Regions from separate parts of the Staphylococcus sp. FW104-15G4D genome, predicted to be linked through region 2. Evidence: predicted binding sites of a transcription regulator. Region 2 holds the regulator's gene; the other holds the start of a gene.
What was found. Region 2 encodes CtsR, which represses protease genes until heat stress. Its sites were predicted from a motif close to ATGGTCAATAAAGGTCAAACA; they were not measured.

Region 1 (4,447 bases), 360 kb from region 2:
CAGTACTTTCGCTAATTTCTCCAGCGTCTTTAACGTTTTCAAGTAACACTTGTGATCCAATATTACTTGTCATGATGATAATTGTATTTTTGAAATCAACACTGCGTCCTTTAGAGTCAGTAAGTCGACCTTCATCTAATATTTGAAGTAGCACATTGAAGACATCGCTGTGCGCTTTTTCTACTTCATCTAATAAAATAACTGAATAAGGATTTCGTCTGACTGCTTCAGTTAATTGTCCACCTTCATCATGGCCTACATAACCTGGAGGCGCACCAATTAAACGAGAGACAGCATGTTTCTCCATATATTCACTCATATCAATACGAATCATGTGTTTTTCAGAATCAAATAATGATGCTGCAAGTGATTTGGCTAATTCAGTTTTACCTACCCCAGTTGGTCCTAAGAATAGGAAACTACCGATAGGTCTATTAGGATCTTTGATACCTGCACGTGCTCGAACAACGGCATCAGATACTAAATCAACTGCTTTATCTTGACCTACGACACGTTCGTGCAAGATGTCACTTAAGCTAAGAAGTTTTTCTCTTTCAGTTTCTACAAGTTTAGATACTGGAATGCCTGTCCATTGGCTTACAATATCTCCAATTTCTTCATCTGATACAACTTCACGAATCATTCTTTCGCTATCCTCACCTGTTTCATCTTGATAAGCCTCTTCGAATTCTTTTAATTCTTTTTCTAATTGAGGAATTGTACCATATTGTAGTTCGGCAGCTTTTTCAAGATTACCTTTAGTTTGAGCATCTTCTAGAGCTTGTCGGCTACGGTCTAATTCTGCACGTTTTCCTTGTACTTTTGCAATTTTTTCTTTTTCTTGTTCTACACGAGATTGTAAAGAAGCTTGTTTTTCTTTTTCATTAGATAACTCTTCTTGCAATTCCTCTAAACGATGTTTACTTGCGTTGTCTGATTCATTTTTTAAAGCACTTTCTTCAATTTCTAATTGCATTACACGACGGTTGACTTGATCTAATTCAGTTGGGTTAGATCCCATTTCAGTGCGAATTGTAGCGCAAGCTTGATCGACTAAGTCAATTGCTTTATCAGGTAAGAATCTATCAGTTATATATCTATCGGATAATTCTGCAGCTGCAACTAAAGCGCGGTCTTGAATACGCACACCATGATAAACTTCATAGCGTTCTTTCAAACCACGTAAAATGGATATAGTATCTTCTACATCAGGTTCACTCACACCAACTTTTTGGAATCGACGTTCTAAAGCGGAATCTTTCTCAATATATTCTCGATACTCATTAAGTGTAGTTGCTCCAATACAATGCAATTCACCACGTGCTAACATTGGTTTAAGCATATTCCCAGCGTCCATTGCGCCATCAGTTTTACCAGCGCCTACTAACATGTGAATTTCGTCAATGAAGAGAATAATTCGACCTTCTGATTCTTTTACTTCTTTAAGCACAGCTTTAAGTCGTTCTTCGAATTCCCCTCTATATTTCGCTCCAGCTACTAAGGCACTTAAATCTAATTCGAAAATGGTTTTATCTAACAATGATTCAGGAACGTCTTTTTTAACTATACGTTGTGCTAGACCTTCAACTATAGCTGTTTTACCTACACCGGGCTCACCAATAAGTACGGGATTGTTTTTAGTTTTACGACTTAAAATACGGATAGAGTTACGTATTTCTTCATCTCTACCAATAACAGGATCCATTTTTCCTTGGCGAACTTCTTCTACTAAGTCGCGACCATATTTTTCTAAAGCTTCGTAATTTACTTCAGGATTTTGAGATGTCACATGATTTCCTCCTCTAATTTTAGTAATGATTTCTTTAATAACTTCAGTTTTATTTCCGACATATTGTTGAGTCGTTTCATCAATATCCATTGCAGCACGCAATAAATGTTCCATAGAAATAAATTCATCATCATATTCTTTCATATAAGTTTCAGCTTTATTTAGTAAATCATTCGCTTTTTGACTTATATACTGACCATATTGAACATTATCGCCTTGTACTGTTGGATAATTTTTTAATTTATTTTCATAAGCTTTCGTTAATTGATCAACATCAATATTTGCTCTTTCTAATACGCTTTTAAACAAACTTTCATTTTCTTCTAAAGCAGCTTTTAATAAAGCTTCGATTTCAATATTTTGTAATTCATATTCTTTGCTTGCTTCAACGGCTTTTTGTAAAGCTCCTTGAACAGCATACGTCATTTGATTAATATCCAATTGTTATCACCTCTATTATTTAGAGTAGGTCAAAATTGATTTTTGACTTTGACTTTCTTTGACCTTAATTACATTATAGACCTTCTTTACTTTTAATTCAATGATTTACACTTACTTTTTGACCTTTTTATTTTTTTCTTGAAGTAGATATTTATATCCATCACTCTCATTTTTACCACAAAAAGAAACTAGCCTAACGTAATTTATACGTCAAACTAGTTCCTTATTTTAAGCTATTTCTTTTTCATATTTTTTAGAATTTCATCAGTGAGTGCTTCAACACCACTATTTTCAAGGTGAATACCATCAGGAGCAAAATACTCTGTATGCCCCTCCGACCGTTGATACCAATCAACAAGTTTTACATTTTTATGTTTTTTAGCAGCATCAGCCATTAATTCATTTACATGGCCTTCATATGAACGAGGTACTCTAGTGTTCACGAGATACACTTGAGCTTTACCAAATTTTTCGATTAAATTATCAAGTTGATCTTCAGTAAAATCACCATTTGTACCTAATTCAAGGACAACTTGATCTGAAGGCTGATTATAATGTTTATAATTACTATCTACTAAAGGTAATGCTTGATATAAATTTCTTCCTACTTTACCATCAATATTTGCTTTAGGAACTCTAGATTTAAATTGCTCACCTATATCTACCATGACCGAGTCACCAATTAGCAATGGTTTAATATTAGAATATACTTCATCCTCTTTACCCTCTTCAGTTCTTCCGTCAGCAGTAAGTTTAATGTCATCGATAGGTAACATACGGATAAGATATTTATCATTTTCGCTAGTGTTAAATGTTTGCGCTTTATCATTAATGTTATCTTTACCTAATTTATCAAACGCACCTGCAAGTATTAAAATAAGTGGCAAAGCTAATACAATAGTAATAATTGTTCTAATAAACTGAGGCTTGAAACGTTTGTTTATAGCAAATGCTTTGAAACCTTGCTTTCTAAATGGTGTTTCGACGTATCGATAAGATAACTCAGCTAACGCTATCGTTAAAATGATATCAAGTAGATAGACATATATTGGTATTTGACCATCTATATAGTGACTATGGATAAAACTAATCACTGCAAAATGCCATAAATACAAGCTATATGAACGTTTGCCTATATAAACAAAAACTGGATTACCTAATACTTTAGAAACTAAAGTTGCAGGATGAACTACACTTGCTATAATAAGCAAGGTCATCGTTGAAATAATATAAAATCCACCGTTATAAATCCAATCACTATCATCTTTAACGGTAAGGAATAGAATGAATAAAAATATTAACCCGACTATTCCAGCAGTATCAATTGTTGCTCTTAATGCTTTAGGTGGTTGAGTCTTGAGTTTAAATGGTGGCCACATAAATGCAAGAAGTACACCTAATAAAAGCGTTTGTAATCTGGTATCTGTACCAAAATAGACACGTGAGTGATTCATATGTGGCTGTGAGATAATTACCATCAATAAAAGTGATACTAATGATATAATCCAAAATATTACTGCCACATTTCTATATTTCTTAATCGTAAGCAATAATAATATCAATATCGCAGGAAAGAACAAATAGAATTGTTCTTCAATAGCCAGTGACCACAGATGTTTTAATGGCATAAATGAAAATTGTTCAAAGTAATTAACATCTTTAGCAATATACCACCAGTTTGAAACATAGAATATCGCTGCAACAATATCATGTTTAACTCTTACAATATTATCCGGTTCAAGTATCAGTGTTGCAAGTCCAACAACAATTAGCAATGCTAAAACTGCGGGTAACAATCTCTTTATACGTCTAATCCAGAAGTTTTTGAGATTAATTATTCCAGTTTCTTCGTATTCTTTTAATAATAAACTAGTAATTAAATAACCAGAAATTACGAAGAATGTATCCACTCCTAAAAAACCGCCAGTAAGCCATTTTTTATTTAAGTGATATATTATAATTCCAATAACAGCAATTGCTCGCAAACCATCAAGTCCAGGCATATAACGCATTTTTTTACCGCGTTGATGACCTTTCTTTAATTCTTTTTCCATTGTTAACATTCATTCCCTATAAGTAGTTAATTCGTTAGACAGTTAAATTGAGTTTTTTATAATTTCCCATGATAAAACAAATGCTTTTCAGTTCATCTAATACACTTCTTATTCAATTTTCCATACATATTAAATATTGAAAATTACTGTTTCATTCTTATTA
Region 2 (4,447 bases):
ATTTTTAAATCAGAAGATCCTGAAAAATTTGCTAAAGCAATTGTCCAAGCAACGACTCATTATCAAGATTATGAATTAATTGGAAAATTGGCTAGTGAACTTGGTACAGCGATGAAAGGTTTAGATATCAACCAAATTTCTTTAGAAGAACGTATGCAAGAGCGTGGATGGTAATTTATGAAAATAGGTGTATTAGCATTACAAGGTGCAGTTCGTGAACACATTCGTCACATAGAGTTAAGTGGTCATGAAGGTGTCGCAGTAAAAAGAGTTGAACAACTTGAAGATATTGCTGGTTTGATTTTGCCAGGTGGTGAATCTACAACACTAAGAAGACTAATGGACTTATATGGCTTTAAGGAAGCGTTAAAGCAATCTGATTTACCAATGTTTGGCACATGTGCGGGATTAATCGTACTTGCAAAAGATGTTGAAGGTGAATCTGGCTATTTAAAAAAGTTGGATATTACAGTCGAACGTAATTCATTTGGTCGTCAAGTTGATAGTTTTGAATCGGAACTTAATATAAAAGGTGTTGCTAAAGATATTGAAGGTGTATTCATACGCGCACCACATATTGCTCAAGTTGAGAAAGGTGTAGACATTCTTAGCCGAGTAGGAGATAAGATTGTTGCGGTTAAACAAGGTAAATATCTTGGTGTCTCTTTCCATCCTGAACTCACCGACGATTATCGTGTAACTGAATACTTCATTAACCATATGATAAAGAATAATTAATTAATCTTTTGATAAACGGTCATCTTAAAGGTGGCCGTTTTTAATTTTTCGGAAAATGAATTTCAAAAGCAAATGTAAGCTCATAAAATAAAAAAACGCAAGAGCAACTTTCCTAAGTTACTCTCGCGTTTGATTAAATAAAGAATCCTGCAATTGCTGCAGAAATAAATGATACTAATGTTGCACCGAACAATAGTTTTAATCCAAATCGTGCTACAATATCACCTTTTTTATCATTTAGTGATTTAATCGCACCGGAAATAATACCTATTGAACTGAAATTAGCAAATGATACTAAGAATACTGAAGTGACACCTTTAGCATGCTCAGATAAACCATGTGTTTTACCGAGTGCTTGCATAGCAACGAATTCATTTGATAATAATTTTGTCGCCATAATTGAACCTGACTGCACAGCATCATGCCAAGGAACACCAGTTAGGAATGCGAATGGTGCAAAGACAAAACCGATTAACGTTTGGAAATTCCAATCCAATGTTCCACCTGATAATAGACTAAAGATTCCACTTACTACACCATTAAGTAAAGCAATAAGAGCAATATAACCAATTAACATTGCACCGACAATCACTGCTACTTTGAAACCATCTAAAATATATTCACCAAGCATTTCGAAGAATGATTGATTTTTAGTTTCACTTTCATCGACTAATAATTTATCATCTTCTTCATTCACTTTATACGGATTGATAATAGACGCGATGATGAAACCACCAAATAAGTTAAGTACCACAGCTGTTACAACATATTTAGGTTCTATTAATGTGAAGTAGGCTCCAATAATTGAAGCAGATACTGTCGACATTGCAGATGCAGTTAATGTATACAAACGTTGTTTAGGTATGTATGGCAATTGTTGTTTTAATGAGATAAATACCTCTGATTGTCCTAAAATTGCTGCTGCTACAGCATTGTAAGATTCTAAACGTCCCATGCCATTAATTTTAGAAATTAAAAAACCTAAAATGTTAATTATAAGCGGTAAAATTCTTGTATATTGTAAAATACCGATAAGCGCTGAGATAAACACGATAGGTAACAATACATTAAAGAAGAATGGAGGGTTTTTTGGATCTAATTTAAAACCACCGAATACGAAATTGACACCCTCAGCAGCTTGCTTTAATAAATAACTGAAACCATACGAAATACCACCAATAACTGTGATACCTATATTTGTTTTTAATAAAACAAATGCAAATATCAATTGAATTACTAAGAGTAATCCGACATATTTCCAACGGATATTTTTTCTATCTGAACTAAATAAAAATGCGAGTGCTAAAAAGAATATAATTCCTATAATCCCAATCAAAATATGCATGTTTTTCATTCCTTTAAATTTTTCTATTCTCTATCATACAATAAAATGAACGCGCTAACATCATAAAATTTAAATTTTAAAAATCAAATTGGTTGAAAAAGGTCAAAGGTGGTCATATAATAAAGTCAAAGAAGGTCAAAAAGAGGTGATATCCATGCATAACATGTCTGACATCATAGAACAATACATTAAACATTTATTCGAGGAAACAAATGAAGATGTGGTCGAAATACAACGCGCTAATATTGCACAACGCTTCGATTGTGTTCCTTCTCAATTAAATTATGTTATTAAAACACGCTTCACAAATGAACATGGTTATGAAATAGAAAGTAAACGGGGTGGCGGAGGCTACATCCGAATCACTAAAATTGAAAATAAAGATGCATCAGGTTATATTAATCACTTACTTCAATTGATAGGGCCTTCTATTTCTCAACAACAAGCGTATTATGTCATAGATGGTTTACTAGATAAAGGTCTAATTAACCAAAGAGAAGCTAAAATGATCCAAGCAGTTATAGATAGAGAGACATTAAAAATGGATGTGGTCGCAAGAGATATTATACGCGCTAATATTTTAAAACGATTGCTTCCAGTTATAAACTATTATTAATGAAGTGAGGTGTCTGAACGTGCTTTGTGAAAACTGTCATTTAAATGAAGCAGAAGTAAAATTAACAGTTAAAAGTAAAGACGGTACTCACGAAAAATGGGTATGCTCAATATGTGCTCAAGGTGATAATCCATGGCAACAATCTCATGAGGATACTTCTTACCATATGCATCAGGATGATATAGAGGAAGCTTTTGTAGTTAAACAGATTTTACAACATCTTGCTACGAAACATGGTATTAATTTTCAAGAAATGGCGTTCAAAGAGGAAAAGCAATGCCCAACATGTCAAATGACTTTAAAAGATATTGCGCACGTTGGTAAATTCGGTTGCGCGAATTGTTACGCAACTTTTAAAGAAGACATTATCGATATTGTTAGACGTGTACAGGGAGGCCATTTTGAACATGTAGGTAAAACGCCTCAATCTTCATATAAGAAACTTGCAATTAAAAAGCAAATCGAAGAAAAAACAAAATATCTAAACAAATTAATTGAAGAACAAAATTTCGAGGAAGCGGCTGTTGTACGTGATGAAATTAAAGCATTAAAAGATGAGAGTGAGGTGTCTCGTAATGAGTGACATTCATACTAATATAAGTGAATGGATGAAGATGACAGAAGAGGCACCTGTAGTTATTTCTTCTCGTATTAGATTAGCAAGAAATCTAGAAAATCACGTCCATCCTTTGATGTTTCCTTCTGAACAAGAGGGTTTTCGAGTTATCAACGAAGTTCAAGATGCGCTTCCAAACTTAAAGTTACAACGTTTAGACACTATGGATCAACAAAGTAAAATGAAATTAGTTGCGAAACATCTTGTCAGTCCAGAACTTATCAAACAGCCAGCATCCGCGGTGCTGTTAAATGAAGATGAATCTTTAAGTGTAATGATTAACGAAGAAGATCATATTCGAATTCAAGCGTTAGGAACAGATTTATCGTTGCGTGAATTATATCAAAGGGCTTCAAATATTGATGATGAGTTGGATAGTGATTTAGATATAAGTTATGACGAACACTTAGGTTATTTAACAACGTGTCCAACTAATATAGGCACTGGAATGCGCGCAAGTGTCATGCTACATTTACCAGGACTTTCTATTATGAAGAGAATGAATCGTATCGCTCAAACAATTAATCGTTTTGGATTTACGATTCGAGGTATTTATGGAGAAGGTTCACAAGTATATGGACATATTTATCAAGTTTCAAACCAACTTACTTTAGGGAAAACTGAATCCGACATCATTGATAACTTAACTGAAGTAGTTAATCAAATTATCAATGAGGAAAAACAAATCAGAGAAAGACTTGATAAACATAATCCTGTAGAGACACTTGATAGAGTTTATCGCTCACTAGGGATTTTACAAAATAGTAGAATCATATCAATGGAAGAAGCATCATTTCGCTTGAGTGAAGTTAAGCTCGGCATTGATTTAAACTATATTTCGCTTGAAGATTTTAAATTTAATGAATTAATGGTAGCTATTCAATCGCCATTTTTAATAGATGAAGATGATGATAAAACAGTAAATGAAAAAAGAGCTGATTTATTAAGGAAACATATAAAATAGGAGGTATTTTATATATGCTATTTGGTAGATTAACAGAACGTGCACAACGCGTACTAGCGCACGCACAAGAAGAAGCAATTCGCTTGAACCATTCAAATATTGGAACGGAACATCTTTTATTAGGTTTAATGAAAGAACCTGAAGGTATCGCTGCCAAAGTGTTAGAAA

Region 1: a site for CtsR is predicted at 2,276-2,296, ahead of clpB (ATP-dependent chaperone ClpB). Genes of this name have one in related genera too.

Annotation. Positions count from the first base shown of each region.
Region 1 is NZ_JBYTCH010000001.1:362,942-367,388, reverse strand. Features, by position in the region: gene clpB (ATP-dependent chaperone ClpB) at 1-2,230, opposite strand, end outside; gene AC3WQX_RS01810 (acyltransferase family protein) at 2,464-4,284, opposite strand.
Region 2 is NZ_JBYTCH010000001.1:2,441-6,887, forward strand. Features, by position in the region: gene pdxS (pyridoxal 5'-phosphate synthase lyase subunit PdxS) at 1-174, shown strand, start outside; gene pdxT (pyridoxal 5'-phosphate synthase glutaminase subunit PdxT) at 178-738, shown strand; gene AC3WQX_RS00025 (NupC/NupG family nucleoside CNT transporter) at 872-2,083, opposite strand; gene AC3WQX_RS00030 (CtsR family transcriptional regulator) at 2,238-2,699, shown strand; gene AC3WQX_RS00035 (UvrB/UvrC motif-containing protein) at 2,719-3,282, shown strand; gene AC3WQX_RS00040 (protein arginine kinase) at 3,275-4,279, shown strand; gene AC3WQX_RS00045 (ATP-dependent Clp protease ATP-binding subunit) at 4,294-4,447, shown strand, end outside.